3 regions of the Pseudoalteromonas sp. UBA6610 genome follow, and region 2 is predicted to be linked to each of the others. Evidence: predicted binding sites of a transcription regulator. Region 2 holds the regulator's gene; each other region holds the start of a gene.
The links. Region 2 encodes LexA, which represses DNA repair genes until DNA is damaged. Its sites were predicted from a motif close to TACTGTATNNNNATACAGTA; they were not measured.
Positions count from the first base shown of each region.

Region 1: the regulator LexA is predicted to act here: its motif matches at 4,488-4,507, upstream of B4F91_RS04415 (YebG family protein).
Region 3: the regulator LexA is predicted to act here: its motif matches at 3,537-3,556, upstream of ruvC (crossover junction endodeoxyribonuclease RuvC).

Region 1 covers NZ_DJHW01000030.1:22,976-29,634, reverse strand. The annotation lists gene B4F91_RS04440 (LysE family translocator) at 1-487, opposite strand, end outside; gene B4F91_RS04435 (multidrug effflux MFS transporter) at 484-1,677, opposite strand; gene B4F91_RS04430 (hotdog fold domain-containing protein) at 1,861-2,334, shown strand; gene B4F91_RS04425 (bactofilin family protein) at 2,342-2,833, opposite strand; gene B4F91_RS04420 (M23 family metallopeptidase) at 2,823-3,986, opposite strand; gene B4F91_RS04415 (YebG family protein) at 4,125-4,439, opposite strand; gene B4F91_RS04410 (ComEA family DNA-binding protein) at 4,785-5,081, shown strand; gene B4F91_RS04405 (DUF6170 family protein) at 5,093-5,395, opposite strand; gene dsbB (disulfide bond formation protein DsbB) at 5,397-5,915, opposite strand; gene fadR (fatty acid metabolism transcriptional regulator FadR) at 6,437-6,659, shown strand, end outside.
Region 2 covers NZ_DJHW01000137.1:26,273-32,931, reverse strand. The annotation lists gene B4F91_RS18025 (DUF7218 family protein) at 49-300, opposite strand; gene B4F91_RS18020 (hypothetical protein) at 532-912, shown strand; gene B4F91_RS18015 (PaaI family thioesterase) at 923-1,363, opposite strand; gene lexA (transcriptional repressor LexA) at 1,541-2,158, shown strand; gene coxB (cytochrome c oxidase subunit II) at 2,631-3,767, shown strand; gene ctaD (cytochrome c oxidase subunit I) at 3,767-5,359, shown strand; gene B4F91_RS17995 (cytochrome c oxidase assembly protein) at 5,359-5,889, shown strand; gene B4F91_RS17990 (cytochrome c oxidase subunit 3) at 5,925-6,659, shown strand, end outside.
Region 3 covers NZ_DJHW01000018.1:3,935-10,593, forward strand. The annotation lists gene tolQ (protein TolQ) at 1-49, opposite strand, end outside; gene ruvB (Holliday junction branch migration DNA helicase RuvB) at 1,328-2,335, opposite strand; gene ruvA (Holliday junction branch migration protein RuvA) at 2,343-2,960, opposite strand; gene ruvC (crossover junction endodeoxyribonuclease RuvC) at 2,963-3,487, opposite strand; gene B4F91_RS02320 (ABC transporter permease) at 3,616-6,117, opposite strand; gene B4F91_RS02325 (ABC transporter ATP-binding protein) at 6,107-6,659, opposite strand, start outside.

The DNA of each region.
Region 1 (6,659 bases), on a different contig from region 2:
GCAGACCAAAAAAAGCTAATTGAAACGTTGCCGATGATAAGCTTGGGTCTACAAACTGAGGGATAAAAGCAATAAAAAATAACGCGACTTTAGGGTTTAATACCTCGGTCATCATGGCTTGAAACATGACATTTGGCTTTTTACTGGTGCTTACATGAGGCTTATCATCACTAGCGCAATCGGCGGTATTTGGCTGCGAAAAAGTGCTTTTAATCATCACAAACCCTAAATAGCACAAATAAGCCGCGCCTAAGTACTGTACTGAACTATAAGCGGTGGGCGAGGCTTTTAATACCGTGCTTAATCCAATAACAGCAAAAAATGTGTGTATTACTCCACCTAAAGCAAAGCCAAATGCGCTTTGCATACCTGCCGCTCTGCCATTGGCAAATGTTTGCGCCATTAAAAATGCGTTTGATGGCCCAGGGGCCACCGCCATTAAAAAGCTCGCCAGTAAAAATGATGCTAAAAAATCAGGGTTGATCATGTATTAACCGGGTGCAATGTATGGGCTTTTTTACTCATTAAAATTAGCCAAAGTGGTGCCAGTAACAATAAATGAAAAGCAATTAGCCAAGGTGTGCTAAGGCCTAAATATTGCGTTAAAAACACAAGCACACTAGCGCCACTCATTTGCATAGCACCAATTAAGGCAGAGGCTGTACCGGCTTGTTTTGGAAAGCGCGATAACGCCATACCAGCCGCAGAGCCTAAGCTTAGGGCAAAACCAAGTGCTGCAATTAAAATAGGTAGCATAAGCGCAATGGCCGATTCTATATGGCTAAGTGCAATCATTAATATGCCAGAGGCCACCAATACTGTAACCCCAACGCGCAGGGCTTTTTGGCTATTACGTTTAATATAAATGGGCGTAATAAAGCTGGCTACAATACTTAATACGGCATTGAGCGTAAACCAAAAAGTAAAGTCGGCAACGGTGCCCCCTAAGTGCGTAATTATCCACCCAGGTGCCAAGGTGACATACACAAGAATCGCCGACATGGCGACCATACACAGTAAGCTATTAAATAAAAATATCGGTGTTTTTAATATTGGCACAAAGCGGCGTAAGTCCAATATATGCCCTTGGTAGTGACTATCAGCAGGGCGGGTTTCTCTAAATAAGGTGAGCGTAATAACTAGGCCCGCTAACGCAAATAAGGTTAAAAACATAAAGTTCATGCGCCAGCCAAATTGCACGGTAAGCCAAGCACCTAAAATAGGCGCAAGCGCAGGAATAAAACACACAATTCCATTTAAATAGGTAATCATTTGCCCGCTGCGTTCGCTGCCGTATTTATCACGTACAATAGCAAAAGCAACAACAAACGTAGCACATGCGCCTAACCCTTGCAGAGCGCGTGCAAACATTAATACAGCAAAAGAGGGCGCCATGTAGGCAAGTAAGGCTGAGCCTGCATACAAGCTAACACCTACAACCGCTACCGGCTTTCGGCCAAACTTATCAGCAAGCGGCCCTGCAATTAATTGCCCTAAACCCACAGTAAGCATAAAAATAGCCACTGTTTGCTGAACCTGTTGTTCGGTTACGTTAAATTGCGTGGCAATAGTTGGAAAAGCGGGAAGATAAATATCAATTGCCATAGGGCAAAATATTACGAGTAACGCTAAGATGAGTAATAAAATTAAGTTAGGTTTAGCGGGCTGTGTTTGCATTAGGTCTCCTTTTGCTGGCTATTTTAGGTGCCCGCTTATAAAAAAGAAAGGGCTTATGAGTGAGCCACGCTTTATTGTGATAAATATTTCATGACATTAGGATTAACAGCGCGGTGAATTGCGCTTTTTTTAACTGGTCTGATGTGTTAATTTGAATTTATAAACACAAAATGGGAAATAACAATGAGTAATAAATCAGCCCTTTTAAAAACCTGGCTTAAATTTAAACGCTTACCTTTTGGCAATTGGTTGTTTAGCAAAGCGGTATGCATAAAAGCCCCGTATTTTGGCTCAATGAAACCTTACGTGCTCGATTTAAGAGAAGGGCACTGTAGCGCTGTCGTAAAAAACCGCCGTAGTGTGCATAACCATATTGGGACTATTCATGCTATTGCACAATGTAACTTAGCTGAGCTGTGTGCTGGTGTAATGGTAGATGCCACCGTGCCTTATAAAACGCATCGCTGGATCCCAAAAGGAATGACGGTACACTATTTAGCAAAGGTTGATACCGATGTAACTGCTATTGCAGAAATCGACTTGCCTCGCCAATGGGTAGATAAAGAAGATTTAGTGGTGCCAGTTAAGCTTTACAATACCCGCAATGAACTGGTGTTCACTGCAGATATTACGATGTACATAACCGAGAAAAAGTAATGAGCGCTTAATTAGATTTGGCTTTATCAGCGGCTTGCTTATTAACAAACGACAAGTCGCTATCAGCATCATCAAGCAAAGTTTTTACTTCTTTGGCCGGCTTTAAATCTTCGCTAATAAGTTCCGGTTCTTCTTTTTCAAAGCGCTGTTTCAAGCTGCCTTCAATAATGGCTCCAGCATCAATACTTAGTGTATCGTGAAAAACATCGCCATGTACGTGAGCGCTGCTTTGAATATTCACTTCACTTGCGTTTAGTGAGCCAATAATTTTGCCTTTTACAATGACACTTTTAGCTTCAACCACACCTTCAACAATGCCGGTAGAGCCAATTACCAAGTGCTCTGCCTTTATATCGCCATCAATTCGGCCATCTAGCTGAACTTCGCCTTGGCTGGTAAGTGTGCCAGTTAAGCGCACATCTTCAGAAATAATAGAAGGGGTATGATTTACTCTTTTTAACGTAGTTTGATTACTTGGTTGCTTTTTTTTACCGAACACGAGAAAGCGCCTTTGTTATTTTTAGAGGATTGACATGTTTGCCATCGAGTAACACTTCATAGTGTAAGTGGGTGCTGGTACTTCTGCCAGTACTGCCCATTAATCCAATTACCTCATTTTTAGCAATTGTTTGGCCTTTTTTCACTTTAATTTTATTTAAGTGGCCAAAACGGGTGACCAAGCCATTTTTGTGCTCTAGCTCGATAAAGTTACCATAGCCGCCATTTTTACCAGCGCGCAATACACGTGCATCAGCAGGGGCAAAAATTTCGGTTTTATGCCAGCCGGCTAAATCAACACCTTTGTGAAAAGCGCGGCGGTTGTTCATCGGATCTTTACGTAACCCAAAGTTGCTCGAAATATAGTATTTAGCTGCAGGCAAGGGCAGTGAGTTAGGCAGCTCTGTTAAAAAGTTTTCAAGGTTGTTAAGTAATAATAGCTTATCAACAATGGCTAAAAACTGCCCTGGTATTTTAGTTTCGTCAAATACATCTAACGGGCCACCTTGCGCACTGGTTTGTGCGCCCAGTGCTAAATGTTGTTCAAGGGCTGATTCTAAGCCTGCGCCTTTTAACATCGCTAAAATTGCATCATGGCGTTTATTAATTTGCGCATCAATAAGCGCAAAATTGTGCTCGTAGTATTTATTTAAGCGCTCGTAACGTGCGGCAAAAGTGATTGGCGTTAGAAGGCTGGCATGTTTGTCTTTCGGCTCTTCATCTACAAGTGGTTCATGAAACTCGCCTTTGTCTTGATTAACAGGCGACTCAAGTTGTTCTTCTAGTTTTATTGTCTCTTTACTAATAGATGCGGGGAGGGATTCAATCATACCTTGCAAAAGTGCTTGCTTTTGCTCTAGTACAGCAAGTTGTTCTAATTGCTTAGCGTGCAGTGCTTTTTGTTCTTGGACCTGTTTTTGCCACACTTGTTGTTTGTCAATTTGGCTTTGTTCTATGTCGGTAATTTTATTTGTTTGGCTATAAACACGAAAACTAGAAATACCGACCCAAGTAATAGTGCCTAAAATAAGCAGTACTGTAAAAAGCTGAAACCAAGGCGCCAAAACAACATGCTTAACTTCGCCATTTTGACGAATAAGCAACTGACGGGCTGGGAAAAATTTTTGGTAAAAAGACTTAATAAATACTGACATGGCACATAAACACTCGCTATTAACCGGATTAATGTATCAATTTCAGTCTAAAAAGCCAGAAAAAATTTGTAACTGTTCAAAAATTAATAAAAAAGGGCTGCTATTTAGTAGCAGCCCTTTATTTAAAATAGTCACAAATTAGCTAGCTTGTTGCTCGTCGTTATCTTTTATTGATGCTACGTTGTCGGCTTTTTTAGCTTTAGCTGTACCTTTTGTTGTGGGCTCTTTTGCGCCTTTTAACACCGCCATAAAGTCATCTTTACTCTTTGCAATTTCAAGCGCAAGCGATTCAACCTGTTGCTCGCTCAGTGGCACATCTACTTTTTCCAGCATTACTTCAAGCGATTCTGCTATATCGAGCATTTTGTCATAGGCATCCGCTTCTTTTTTAGTAGTAAACGTCATTCGCTCAACTCCGTTTCGTTCTACAACATATTTAACAACAACAGCCATGATCTCTCCTGCTTGATTGCGTGGTAATGTGGTTACTGACCCGTAGGTCACTGTTTTTATATACAGTAAATGTTTGTGTGTAAAATTGCAAGTATTCGGTGCATTTTTAGCTTGTCATCAATTTGACAAAAAAGCGTAACTTTACTTTAGTTAAGCAATCACTTGTTGTACCAGCTGCATTTTAGGTTTTCGGATTTAGGTGATTATGCACTGGAAATAATATAAGTGATGCGCGTTGCTCCTTATTTAACATTATTTCCTCAAATAAAAATTAAGCACATGTTTAAAGCCAAATTAGCAGTTTAACTATAACGCTTTGGTATAAACAAAAATAAGGAATAACAAATGAAAAATCTATTAACGCTACTTATTATTAGCTTTTTAAGCTTTAGCGCGTTTACCCACGCTAACCCTGTTGAAGATAAGCCTATGGTTGAAATGCCGCAAGCGCCGGTTATTAATATTAATAGTGCCGATTCAGAAATGCTGGCCAAGTTGCCTGGTATTGGTAAGAAAAAAGCGCAGGCTATTGTTGATTACAGGGTTGAAAATGGTGAATTTTCCCAGCTGAGCGACTTAACTAACGTAAAAGGAATAGGTAAAAAGCTTGTAGCTAAACTAGAAGGAAAAGTGTCTTTATAATAGGCAGGGCGCTAAGCGCCCTGTGAATACTGCTCAAGTGCTTTGGCTAAATATTTTTTAGCAAAGTTTATTTCAATCGGGGTTGTTAAAAGCGGGTAACACAGGCCACCTAAAATTAAAAAGGGAATGAGTTCCCACCCTTTAAAAACAGTAAATAATAAAAACAATGGGCTGAGCAATATCAGCTTTACTATTCTTAATAACACTCTATCGGTGGCAGGTAGCATACTTAGCGCAATAGCAACAACGGCTTGTCGCTGCCTTACTTTAAGGTGCTTTAGTTCAGGCAGCTGACTGGTAAAAAACGTAAACATATTAAATAGTCTTTTTAGTAAGTAAGCGAGTGGTAACAATTACAAAAAGCGTGATAGTAAATAACGCAAATAGTATTTCCATCCATGCTGGCATACTTAATCCCGCAAATTGCCAATCGATATTACCGCAATCCCCTGTGGCTTGAAAAAAGCTTGGGATCCATTCATGCAATGGCATAAATGAAGGAAAGTTTGGCTCAAACTCACAGCTGAACGCAAAGGGATCGGTGGTTGTTTGCATTTCAATGTGCTCACGTGCAATAAAGTAACCCCACACACTTGATACACCCCACACTAAATAAGCGATAGCGCGTACTAATTTACTTTGTGGTTTAGTTGCGCCAATAATGCCTGCCCCTAATAAGCCTAATACCGCAGTTCGCTGGTAAATACACATAATGCATGGAGCAAGTCCCATCTGGTATTGAAAAAACAGTGCGGTGACTTCTAATAAAAATACAATGCCTGTAAATAGTAGCCATGGAGTACGTTGAGTAGGGAGTTGTGCTAGCCAGTTCATAAAAAATCCGCATTGAAATAAGACGTTGAATTATGTACTAGGATAAAGTAACGAGCAACAAAAAGGGTAAAAAAGCTACCGAAGTCGCTTTTTTTAAGATGAAATTAATAAGCGGTTATGGCCAATCCTATTTAGGGAAAGGTTAAGCTTAATTTGCTAAGTGAACATGTAATATAAGATTGGTTCGCTAAAAAGGCTTGTTTAAACGTTGTAGTTAACAGGCTCTGCTGTATGCGACTTTTGAATGTGCTTGTTGCCGCACACGGGAATTATTGTAGTAATGTAATGGTTAAGCAAAAACAGCAATAGCATTAATGTACCTACTATGAATAGGGTTAATTTATTTAGCAAATTAGACCTAATTTAAGCATGTTGAATTTTATTATTTACTATTGCGAAATTTTCAGCGGTTGGTTGGCACTTATATCAACGAGTTTACTTGTTAGTTATATTTCATCTGGTACAATCTGTCAGTTATTCGTATAAAACGATGAGTTGTGATTAATTCGAGTGGGAATTGAATGAGAATTTTTAAAGCTAAAAGCCCAGCAGGATTTGCTGAAGAGTATATAGTTGAATCTATCTGGAACGGCGATTTCCCTCCAGGTTCAATTCTACCTGCAGAGCGTGAGCTTTCTGAGTTAATTGGTGTAACCAGAACAACCTTACGTGAAGTACTGCAACGTTTAGCACGCGATGGCTGGCTAACTATTCAGCACGGCAAGCCAACCAGAGTGAATAACT
Region 2 (6,659 bases):
TTTATAAAAATAATAAAAAGGAGCGGTAAAAAATCAGTGAGGCTGTGTTTAATGCTCACGTAAGGCATTTATTAGCCCTTGTTTACTCATTTTAGAGCGGCCGCTAATGCCGAGCTCTTTAGCTTTATTGTACAGCTGCTTTTTAGTGCGCTGCTCATACTTTGAGGCTTTGCCGCCTTTAACTGCGGTTTTATGAGTATTGCTATTAGCAATGCGCGCGGCTTTTTGTTTGCTCATGCCTTCATCTCGAAGCGCATCGTACTGATCGTCGTTTTTAATTTGCGGGCCATGATCTACCATAATTGTCCTCCTGAAGCGTTTAATTACACAGTGTGTGTATAACTTTCATACATAAACGGTAAAATTAAGCGTAACTAGCCTAACTCGTTTTATAAGGCAAATTAGGTGCCAATGGCGTTTAAACAGGTATTTTCTATGAATAAAGCCATGTTTAGCGCTTTGTTGATTTGGTATAAAAGTAAAACTGCGTTAAAGTTTGCGATGAAACTATAAGAGGGTAAAAAGCAGACAATGTCGGAAATTCAATTTTTAAATGTAGATCTAGAGCTTGAGTCTAAACAAGATATTAGCGCCCTAGTGGCAGACTTAAAGAAAAACGCGATGGTTTTGCATTATGACAAAGACGAATATCGTCAATTGGCGCGTATTGAAGCCTCAGGTGATATAACCACGCCAGACAAAGCAATCAACCACTTATGTGAATTAATAGAGTCGTGTTCACGTAATGCGCTTAAACAGTGGCTAAGCTGTTCGCGCAGAACGTTTGATATAGGCTTTGAGTCGGGCACGTCGCCTAAGTGTTTTAACCAAGCTCTACATGCAGATACATTGCTACGTATATCTGCAATTGGCGCTGGTATGGAAATAACGATTTACCCTATCGAAAAGTAGCCATAGTTAATTATTTGCGCTCGACAACCGCTGCGGTCATTTTTGATACGCAGCAAAGCTCGCCGCGGCTATTGGTTATTTTTATTTCCCATACAGAACTGCGCTTACCAATATGAAATGCACGAGTAACGGCGGTTAAAGTGCCATTTCGAGAGGCCTTTAAGTGGCTGGCGCTAATTTCCTGTCCAACACAATAAAATTTTGTAAAGTCCACTACAAAGTTAGCGGCGTAGCTTGCTACGGTTTCGGCAAGTACCACATTTGCGCCACCATGTACCATACCAATAGGATTATGATGCTCAGGAATGGCGGGCATGGTAGCCACCAGGTAATCATCTCCTATTTCGGTTATTTCTATGCCCATGGTTTTCATTAGCGTGCCTTGGCCGTTTATTCCCTCATCTAACTGTTTGCAAAGCTCTAATGTAATGGGTTGATGCCAAATACTCATAATTACTCCTTTATATTGAAAGCAAATTTATAGCATTTTAAATACTGAACGTCTGTAATTACCTAAAATTTATCCAGGTGCGGTGTATTTAGCTATTTTAAAGCACAATTTAAATTTGCGATTTTTATTTAACTGTATATACTCACAGTTAAATGTACTGTATGGAAAACCAGTTGTATGCGACCATTAACTAAACGCCAAGCTCAAATACTCGAACTAATAAAAGTTTTTATTAAAGACACTGGTATGCCTCCTACACGTGCCGAAATTGCGCAAACACTCGGTTTTAAAAGTGCCAATGCCGCAGAAGAGCACTTAAAAGCGCTTGCCAAAAAAGGTGTTATTAAAATGAAACCAGGCGCAAGCCGTGGTATTCAATTGGTTGAAGAAGAGGAGCCTGAGCAACTAGGTCTACCATTAATAGGTAGAGTTGCAGCGGGTTCGCCTATTTTGGCGCAAGAACATGTTGAGAGTCACTGTAAAATAGACCCACTTATGTTTAAACCAGCCGCCGACTTTTTACTGCGTGTTAACGGTATGAGTATGAAAGATATAGGTATTATGGATGGCGACTTACTTGCCGTACACCGTACTCAAACAGCAGAAAACGGCCAAGTTGTGGTTGCACGAGTAGATGAAGACGTAACCGTAAAACGCCTAGAAAAAGCAGGCCGAAAAGTATTATTACACGCCGAAAACGAAGAGTTTACGCCAATTGAAGTAGACCTTGAAAACGAATCTTTTAATATTGAAGGGTTAGCCGTTGGCGTAATAAGAAATGCCGACTGGATGTAATTTTTAACTATTTTTAAGTAATATTTATAAATGCGCACTTTTAAGTGTGCATTTTTGTTTTAAAAACAGACCTTCCACCATCTCAAAGCGCCCTAAAATTATTTAGGCTGTAAACTTTTTTTCACTCATACTTTTATCTTCCTAGGCGTGTTACATCCCTTAATTTTGCTCGTATCTTGGCTGTTAAATAACAATTTAATACGCCGTCATTTACTCAATTTTAAAATATCACTTGATTGTTTTTTATACTAAAACTTGCTTGTTGTACGTTTTTTAGCTAATCATTAATGTGCTGGACTAACAATAACTCACAGCTTTTTAGTTATGAGAACACACAATATACACAAACCTTTTGTTGTCCTAGCGATACCAATCAAAAATAAGATTGGTTAAAAAATAAAAATAACGAATTGGCGTTTAAGCCGTATGCCTCTTCGCTTTGCATTCGCAATAGCATCAAAGGAGCCGTCACATGGGTAAACTGACCTCTACCTTGTGGCTTGTGTTGATTATGTTCCCGCAGCAAGTGCTGGCTAATAGCCAATACAATATGCGCAAGGGCGTAACCGATATAAGTAATAATGTATATCAGCTACACATGACCATATTTTTAATATGTTGTGTGATTGGGGTGATAGTGTTCGCAATAATGTTTTGGGCACTGATTCATCACCGTAAATCTAAAGGGGCAGTTCCTGCCCAATTTCATGAAAGTACCAAAGTAGAAATTCTTTGGACTGCCATTCCGTTTGTTATTTTAATTGCCATGGCAATTCCTGCCACTAAAACCCTCATTGCGATGGAAGATGCCAGTAAGGCCGACTTAACCATTAAAATTACAGGGTCACAGTGGAAGTGGCATTATGAATATATGGGTGAAGACGTAGAGTTTTACTCTATTTTATCTACCCCTCAAGACGAAATAGCCAACCTTGCTAATAAAAACCCCAATTACTTACTTGAGGTTGATAAACCTTTAGTACTGCCAATTAATCAAAAGGTGCGTTTTTTAATGACCTCTGATGATGTTATTCACTCTTGGTGGGTACCCGATTTTGCCGTTAAAAAAGATGCCAACCCGGGGTTTATCAACGAAACGTGGACCAACATTAACGAAGAAGGTATTTACCGAGGACAGTGTGCAGAGCTGTGCGGTAAAGATCATGGTTTTATGCCCGTGGTGGTTGAAGCTAAATCGCAAAAGGACTTTAACGCATGGCTTGCAGATGCTAAGCAAGCTAAGCAAAAAGCCGCACTTGCTGATGCAGCATTGCTTGAGACAACAATTCCTAAAGAAGAGCTAATGACACTAGGTGAGCAAGTGTATATGGCAAGTTGCGCTGCGTGTCATCAACCCACAGGTATGGGCTTACCGGGCGTATTTCCTGCGCTAAAAGGCAGCCCCATTGTTTTGGGTGATATAAAAGATCACATTGATGTAGTGATTCATGGCCGCCCAGGAACTGCAATGCAGGCATTTGCAAAGCAGCTTTCAATTAAACAACTTGCAGCGGTAATTACCTATAAACGTAATGCGTGGGGTAATGAAACGGGTGATGTCATCCAACCTAGTGAAATTCAGGCAGCACTTGATGCGGAGGCGAACTAATGAGTAGCATAGTAGAACAACCTAACGCCAATAACGCTCACCACGGCCATCACCCAGCCAAAGGTTTTAAACGTTGGTTATACACAACAAACCATAAAGATATTGGCAGCATGTACTTAATTTTTTCGCTGACTATGTTTTTAATTGGTGGTGCAATGGCCATGGTTATTCGGGCTGAGTTATTTCAGCCAGGATTACAATTGGTAGACCCACACTTTTTTAACCAAATGACCACAGTACACGGTTTAATTATGGTGTTTGGTGCTGTAATGCCAGCCTTTACGGGACTTGCTAACTGGATGGTACCGCTTATGATTGGCGCGCCAGATATGGCACTGCCCAGAATGAACAACTGGAGCTTTTGGATTTTACCCTTCGCTTTTTTAATTTTATTGGCATCGTTATTAATGCCTGGAGGCGGCCCCGCATTTGGCTGGACGTTCTATGCGCCGCTTTCAACAACGTACAGTAACGACAACACCGCAATGTTTGTGTTTGCAGTGCACATTATGGGGATTAGCTCAATTATGGGCGCAATAAACGTTATTGTGACCATTGTTAATTTACGTGCCCCAGGCATGACATGGATGAAGCTACCATTATTTGTTTGGACATGGCTAATAACCGCATTTTTATTAATTGCTGTTATGCCCGTATTGGCCGGAGCGGTCACTATGGTGCTCACCGATAAATACTTTGGAACCAGCTTTTTTGATGCGGCAGGCGGCGGCGATCCGGTGATGTTTCAGCACATATTTTGGTTTTTTGGTCATCCCGAAGTGTACATCATGATTTTACCCGCCTTTGGTATTATTTCGACCATAGTGCCTACATTCTCACGTAAAAAACTATTTGGTTATGCCTCAATGGTTTACGCAACCTCCTCTATTGCATTACTGAGCTTTATAGTGTGGGCGCATCATATGTTTACGACCGGTATGCCCGTTGCTGGCGAGCTATTTTTTATGTACGCGACCATGCTGATATCGGTGCCTACAGGGGTAAAAGTATTTAACTGGGTAGCCACTATGTGGCGAGGGTCAATAAGTTTTGAAGTGCCCATGCTATTTAGTATTGCCTTTATTGTGCTGTTTACCTTAGGGGGCTTTTCGGGGCTGATGTTGGCTATAACCCCTGCTGATTTTCAGTATCACGATACTTACTTTGTGGTGGCGCACTTTCATTACGTGTTAGTTACGGGGGCAATATTTTCGATTATGGCGGGGGCTTATTATTGGCTGCCTAAGTGGACGGGCAATATGTACAACATTGCCTTGGCTAAGTGGCACTTTTGGTTGTCGCTGGTAAGCGTAAATGTATTGTTTTTCCCTATGCATTTTGTAGGGCTGGCAGGCATGCCGCGCCGTATTCCCGATTACGCCCTGCAGTTTGCTGATTTTAACGCAATCATAAGCATAGGTGGGTTTGCCTTTGGTTTATCGCAGTTACTCTTTGTGGCGGTGGTAATTAAATGTGCCCGAGGGGGCGATAAAGTCCCTGCAAAAGTATGGGATGGTGCTGAAGGTTTAGAGTGGGAAGTGGACTCTCCTGCGCCGTATCATACTTTTTCTACGCCGCCGGAAATTAAATAATGACACATGCACCGCTATTAAAGCGCCTAATTCTTATTTGTATAGGTATGTTTGCTTTTGCATTTGCCTTAGTGCCCTTATATGACGTGTTCTGCGACATAACTGGGCTTAATGGCAAGCCATCGCTTGAGCAAGCTAAACAAAGTACACAGGTTGCACAAAATCGAGAAATAGGTGTGAGCTTTACAACCCATGCTCAAAGTGGTGCGCCGTTTATTGTTAAATCTAAAGAATACAGTGTTGATGTGAAACCAGGTGCCATGCGTGAGGTAATGTTTAGCGCAAAAAACACCAGTGATATCGATAAAGTAATGCAAGCGGTGCCTTCTGTATCGCCCGGAAAGGCAGCCAAGTACTTACATAAAATAGCGTGCTTTTGCTTTGATCAACAACCCCTAAAAGCGGGTGAAGAGCTTGAGTTTAAGCTGCTTTTTTATGTTGATACCGCACTGCCGAGCGATGTAGAAGAGCTAACTTTATCGTACACCGTATTTGATATTAGTGAGCAGCTAGTAGCAAGTAATAACTAGCCTGCATGTCTAGTGTAAAACTAGGAGCAAGTAACATGAATCAAGATTATGAAAACTACTACGTACCCGAGCAAAGCCCGTGGCCCATAGTGGGCGCGGTGGCGTTATTTTTTATTGCAGTGGGTGCGGCTTTAACAGTCATGAACTTAGAAAGTGAAGGGGGCAGCGGTGTGTACCTGCTATATGCAGGCATTGCAGTGCTGCTGTATATGATTATTAGCTGGTTTAAAAATGTAATTAGCGAGTCTGACCAGGGCTTATATTCAGCGCAAATGGACCGCTCATTTCGACAAGGAATGAGCTGGTTTATATTCTCTGAAGTTATGTTTTTTATGGCCTTTTTTGGCGCATTATTTTACGCCCGCATACTGTCGGTGCCTTGGCTTGGCGGCGCTGGGAATAATGCGATGACCAACGAGGTGCTTTGGCCTACCTTTGAGGCCGTATGGCCACTACTAACCACACCAGCAGGTGAAACCACGCAAGCTATGGGGTGGCAAGGCTTACCCCTTATTAATACGCTTATTTTATTAGCGTCTTCGGTTACTTTGCATTTTGCTCACGTAGCCATTGAAAACAATAAGCGTAAACCGCTAAAAGTGATGCTGGGGGCAACCATTTTATTGGGTGTGTGCTTTTTAGCATTGCAGGTAGAAGAATATATTTATGCCTACAACGACTTAAACTTAACACTAGATGCAGGCATTTACGGGAATACATTCTTTTTGCTGACAGGTTTTCATGGCATACATGTGACCCTTGGCGCCATT
Region 3 (6,659 bases), on a different contig from region 2:
GCAAACTGGCTTCTAGAATTAGATCTAAAAAATTAAGCCCTGATCCCACGTTAAACTCCTAAATAATTTCAAAAAACGTCAATTTGGTTATTTTGTATAAATAAGACCATTGTAACGGCCATAAGTTGCATCTAGTGTATCGAGTCAAGGGTTTACTGACAACGATATTGCTATGAATTGGCAACAAAAAACGTTAAACATACGCTTAATCGCTTGTTTGTTTCTAAAACGCGACTACCGCGTTTAGTAAAACACAACTTAATACTACAAAAGTGCGTAAATATACGCAGTAAACTTATTAAAACGCACCGTTTATTCATAAAAAGTGCATAAGCACGCAAAAGTAATTCACGCCACTTTGCATGTACTAATATAACTAATACTGTAACAATACAGCTCAGACCAGTTATTTGTTAATTTTCAGCCACTTATAAAGTTAACGAATAATTAACGTACAAGATTCGAACAACAAAAAAATTCATCAGATTAGTTTTTCTTATCTGAAATTTTAAATTTTCTAGTTTGAACAAAAAATACTTATTCCGTATTATTCTCCCATACCGAGCTTACGCACTGAATGAAACATTTTTCATTAAGCCAAGTTCTTAGTAATAGGATTTTTAATCGTATTACATTGTTTTACTCTTTTTGGATAAAACCTGATTAAGTAAAACGTAGTTCCCTGGATTACTTCCTTCAACTTGTTGTTTGCCCGCATTATATGCGGGCTTTTTTTTGCCTAAATTTTACCGCCAACTTGGCATGCAATAAGTTTTAATTACACAATCTGTTTAATTGCCAACAGTGTATTTACTATCTTTTTTTACCAGTTTGTATCATTAAATTATCTACTTTCAGTAGAAAGCATGTTTATAACAAGGTAAAACTTATTAACACAATTAGCGCCACGTCTAATCTCTTATGTTGCTACTGCTTTAAAGCTAACTGGTTTTAATGGTACGCAGCATAGCCACGCCAGTCTTAACGTTAAGTGAATTACAAAACGATTTTAATTTATTGGTTACATTTGCAACAAAGTGGCTGAAAGCTGAGTAAGTTTTAAAAAACTATACTAATTTTCTTAATTATGTGAGCTAAGTTGAGGCTGGAAAAACGTGTTGACAGCTAGGCAAAAAATTCGCTATTTCGTTGTTCTTGGCAATTGCTCCTGCACTGCTCTACCTTCTGCTTGCAGTCGTAAATGAGAGTTTTTAACACAGGTAGCGACACGTTTGCTTTGCAAAATGATTAAGTGTTATTGCAAATTGGTATTACATTTAACAGAGGAAGTAGCCCGCTACATTTTCTGTAACAGGCTAAAGAGGGGTTAATCTTGTTTTGGGAGTAAACCAAAGTGATGATACGCATTGTCTGATACAATTCGCCCGCGCGGTGTGCGCTGTATAAAACCTTGCTGAATTAAAAAAGGCTCTATTACATCTTCAATGGTTTCTTTTTCTTCGCCTATGGCGGCGGCTAAATTATCTAGCCCTACAGGCCCACCCATAAATTTTTCGATAATGGCAAGTAAGTATTTACGGTCCATGTAATCAAACCCGCTTTTATCTACGTCAATCATATCAAGGGCAAGCTCGGCAACGGAGGCGTTTACTGTACCATCTGATTTTACTTGCGTGTAATCGCGCACACGGCGCAATAAGCGGTTAGCTATACGCGGTGTGCCTCGTGAGCGTTTTGCAATTTCGGTAGCGCCATCGTCGCACATTTGTAAATCTAGGTAATGTGCAGAGCGCCCCACTATATGCGATAAATCAGCTACCGAGTAAAACTCTAAGCGCTGAACTATACCAAAACGGTCTCTAAGTGGTGAGGTAAGTGAGCCTGCGCGTGTTGTCGCGCCAATAAGCGTAAACGGCGGTAAGTCTAATTTAATAGAGCGTGCAGCGGGGCCTTCACCAATCATAATATCGAGTTGGTAATCTTCCATTGCGGGGTAAAGTATTTCTTCAACTTGTGGGCTGAGTCTGTGTATTTCATCAATAAACAGCACATCGCCTTCTTCAAGGTTGGTAAGTAATGCAGCAAGGTCGCCGGCTTTTTCAAGTACTGGGCCTGAAGTGGTTTTAATACTTACATTAAGCTCATTGGCAACAATATTAGCAAGCGTGGTTTTACCTAAGCCCGGCGGGCCAAATATTAATAGATGATCGAGCGCTTCACCGCGGCTGCGCGCTGCCTCTATAAATATTTCCATTTGCTGCTTAACATGCGGCTGACCTTTGTAGTCGGCTAAAAGCTTGGGCCTTATTGCGCGGTCTATGGTGTCTTCGTTGGTTTTTTCGCTCGCGTCAATTAAACGATCAGCTTCAATCATGGGTTACTCACAACATTGATTTTAAAGATTCTTTAATAAGAACCTCAGTAGACATATCGGGTTTACTTACCGATTTTACTGCTTTTTGCGCCTGTGGCAATTTATAACCAAGCGCGACAAGTGCCGATACGGCATCGTCTGCAGCATTATTGGCAATTGTTGCATCGCTAGGAGGCTCTATAACGGCATTATCGCTAAATGGCGTAAATAAATCGTTACCCCAATCTTTTAAGCGGTCTTTCATTTCTAGCACTAAACGCTCAGCGGTTTTTTTACCCACACCCGGTAATTTAACCAATGTTGTGGCATCTTCGTTGTTTACGCAACTAACAAATTGCTGCGCCGACATGCCCGACAAAATAGCTAAGCCTAGTTTAGGGCCCACACCATTTGCTTTTAATAGTTCTCTAAAAAGCGCGCGCTCGGTTTTATTATTAAAGCCAAATAATAGTTGTGCGTCTTCGCGTACTACAAAGTGCGTGTACACTATGGCGTTTTCGCCAATATTGGGTAAGTCGTAAAAACAGGTCATGGGCATTTGTACTTCGTAGCCTACGCCGCTTACTTCTAATAAAATTTCGGGCGGCTGCTTTTCAACTAAAATGCCATTTAAACGGCCAATCATATTTATTTCCTTAAACGTCCTCTAACGGTTTTGCTTGCGCTACCCGCTAGTTTTATTAAATTTTGTTCTGAGTGCGCATGGCAAATTGCAATGGCAAGCGCATCGGCCGCATCGGCTTGCGGTGTGCCAGGTAATTTTAAAATATTTTTTACCATGTGTTGCACTTGCGATTTATCGGCGCCGCCATTACCTACCACGGCTTGTTTAATTTGCCGGGCTGAGTATTCAAATACGGGTAAGTCGGCCATAGAGGCTCCCACTATCGCGGCTCCTCGGGCTTGACCAAGTTTTAGCGCGGCATCCGGGTTATGCGCCATAAATACTTTTTCTATGGCAAAGGTTTCGGGGGAGAACTGCTCTATTATTTGCGTGATCCCTTGGTAGATCATTTTTAATCGTATGGGGAACTCATGCTCGGCTAATTTAATACACCCGCTTCCTAAATAGGTAAATTTAGCGCCTTGATGCGCAACCACACCATAACCGGTTAAACGCGAACCTGGGTCTATCCCTAAAATAATGGCCAAACAGCACACTCATTATTGTTATTTTTCAATAACGGTAATAATGCCAGAGCACTGTATAAATTACCAGTGGCGAGTAAAAACAAAAACGCCCGCAACTTAGTGCGGGCGTTCAGCGTTAAAAGTATAGCTTAGGCTAAAGCACGTACTAAGCCTTGGGTATTTTGTTTAAGTTTACGGGCAATCATAAAGTAGCCAAGCGCGGCTACAAACACCCCGCCCGACACAGGCCCTATTAGCCAAATTGCTGGGTGCAATTTACCGGCTAAGTCAAACATTTGCTGCTGAACAATCAATAAGGCTACATCACTAAATAATGCGGCTACAAACCCAGCTAAGCCACCTAATAGCAAAAACTCATAAAGCGTCGCATTTTTTATTAACCGCCCTTTGGCGCCTAAAGTTCGCAGTATTACTATTTCTTGCATTCGCTCGCCAAGGCTCGCTTGCACCTGAGATATAAGCACTAATGCGCCACACAAAACCACAATAGCAAGCACAAAGCCAATAGCTAACGACACCTGCTCAATGGTTGATTGTATTTGCTTAACAAAGTTATCTACATCGATGGCAGTAATGGTTGGATAAGTGCGCAGTAACTGGCTAAACGCTTTCTTTTGCTCTGGCTCTATACGCACAGATGAAATATACGTTGCCGGAAAATCTTTTAGCACATCGGGGCTTAAAATAATAAAAAAGTTAGGTTTTAGCGTAGCCCAATTTACTTTACGCACACTGGTAATTTTGGCGTCAAATGATTGCGCACCAATTAAAAATGTTAAGGTGTCGCCTATTTCTACGTCTAGGCGCTCTAACATAGACTCCTCAACCGATGCCTCACCCACTGCGCCTTCGCCAAACCACTGCCCTTGCACAATTTCGTTTTGGGCTGGCACATTATCAAGCCAGGTTAGATTAAGCTCACGGCCAATGCCTGAACGCGCTTCTTCATCTTTTTTCTCGTTATCTTGCAACGACACTTTACGCGCAACAAGCTCGCCATTTACCGCATTTACTCGCCCACGAATGGTTGGATAAAAATCCGAAACTAAAATATCGTTCTCTGCTAGGTAATTATTTACAGGCTCAAGTTCGTTTTGCGTAATATTAACTAAAAATGCATTAGGCGCATCGGCGGGTAATTGAGACTGCCAATCTGAGATCATGTCATTTTTAAGCACAATCAAAAACAATAGCAATTTTATCGCCAATGAAAAGCTAATAAGCTGCACCGCATTTACGTTGGCACGCTTTTGTATAGAAGCAATAGCTAACGACCAACTATTGCCTGGTTTTAAACCTAATTTACGACCACCGCCAAATATTAATTTTGAAATAACAAACAAAACCGCAATCAAAGCAAGCGTGGAGACAAATAAAATAAGCGTTATTTTAATGTTGTTACTAAATAACCACATTAATAAAAACACCGTAAGCGCGCTTAAACCTAAGTGCACACGGCTTACGGCTAGTCTGTCGCCTAAATTACGGCGCAATACTCTAAGCGGTGGAATATCAAATAAATCAAGCAGTGGCTTAATAGAGAACATAACTGCACATATAACACCTGTGCTAATGGCCACCAGCCAAGGTTTAAACCCGGCGGCAGGTAAGCTCATATCCATGCTTTTTGCTAAATAACCAGTGGCTATTTCTTGTAAACCGTAGCCTATGGCTAAACCCACAATAACCGCTAAAGCACACACCATGAGTAAATGCATAAAATATATTTTACGAATTAATGCACGGCTTCCGCCAAGTGTTTTCATCATTGCTACGGGGTCGTATTGGCGCTCACAATAACGCTTTGCCGACACAGCAATAGCAACCGTAGCCAAAATAATGCCCAGCAAACCGGCCAGTAATAAAAAGCTTTCTGCACGGTTTAAGCTATTTGATATGGGCGACTGCCTATCTTTTACGCCATACCAACGTTGATTTTCAGCCATTTGCGGCTTTAACCATTCATAAAACCGCGTTATATCTGATTCACCGCCTGCATAGAGTTGGCGATAATTTACTCGGCTGCCAGGTTGAATAACCTCAGTTTTTGCAACATCAGCAATATTTATAAGCACTCTGCGGCTGCTCGAAAATACATTAAACGGCGCATCTGGCTCCTCAACCACCACTTTTTCTACATTAAATACTGCTGCGCCTAGCTCTACTTGGCTGCCAATATCAATATTTAAGCTGTAAAAAACTGATTCGCTTAGCCACACATTGCCAGGCTTCGGGCCGCCTTGCGCTACTTGTGTTTCGCCAAGCAATGATGATTTTACTTTTAACTCGCCTTTTAACGGGTATTCGTTAGACGCCGCTTTTACCGAGGTAAATTGCATCTCGTCGTTGGCAAATAACATGGTGTCAAAGTAGATCATTTGCGCAGTTCGTAAGTTTTCTTGTTTGGCTTTGCTAATAAACGCCGTATCTAGCTCATGGGCGCTTGCCAATACTCTATCTGCGGCAATAAACGCGCTACTTTTTTGCGCTATGCTTTGTGCTATTCGCTCAGTGACCATAGACAGTGTAAGCACCGTTAACACCGCCAGCGCAATGGCGGCACTAATTACCGTAAGTTCGCCGCGGCGAAATTCACGTGCAAATAATTTAAGTGCTAACTTAGCCCACATTCGCTACGTCCTCTTTTGAGTTTTTAACTAAGCAGCCCGCTTCAATTTGTACAATATGCTGGCACTTTTGCGCGAGTGCTTCATCGTGAGTTACTAAAATTAGCGTTGTGCCGTGCTGCTGGTTTAAATCAAATAATAGTGACTCCACCATTTTGCCGTTTTTACTGTCTAAATTTGCAGAAGGCTCATCGGCAAATAAAATTTTAGGTGTGCCTATAAAGGCACGGGCAATGGCTACACGTTGCTGCTCACCACCAGAGAGTTGCGATGGGTAATGATCAATACGATGGCTCAGCCCCACTTTTTCTAATAGGGCAAGAGCTTGCTCTTTGGCATCGCTTTCGCCAGCAAGCTCTGCCGGCAGCATCACGTTTTCAAGTGCGGTTAAGCTTTGTACCAACATAAAAGATTGAAATACAAAACCTACTTTTTCTGCACGCAATGCCGCGCGTTGCTCTTCATCTAATTTATGTAGCGGCTCGCCATCAAGGGTAATTTCACCACTGCTGGCGGTATCTAGCCCCGCTAATAAACTTAATAAC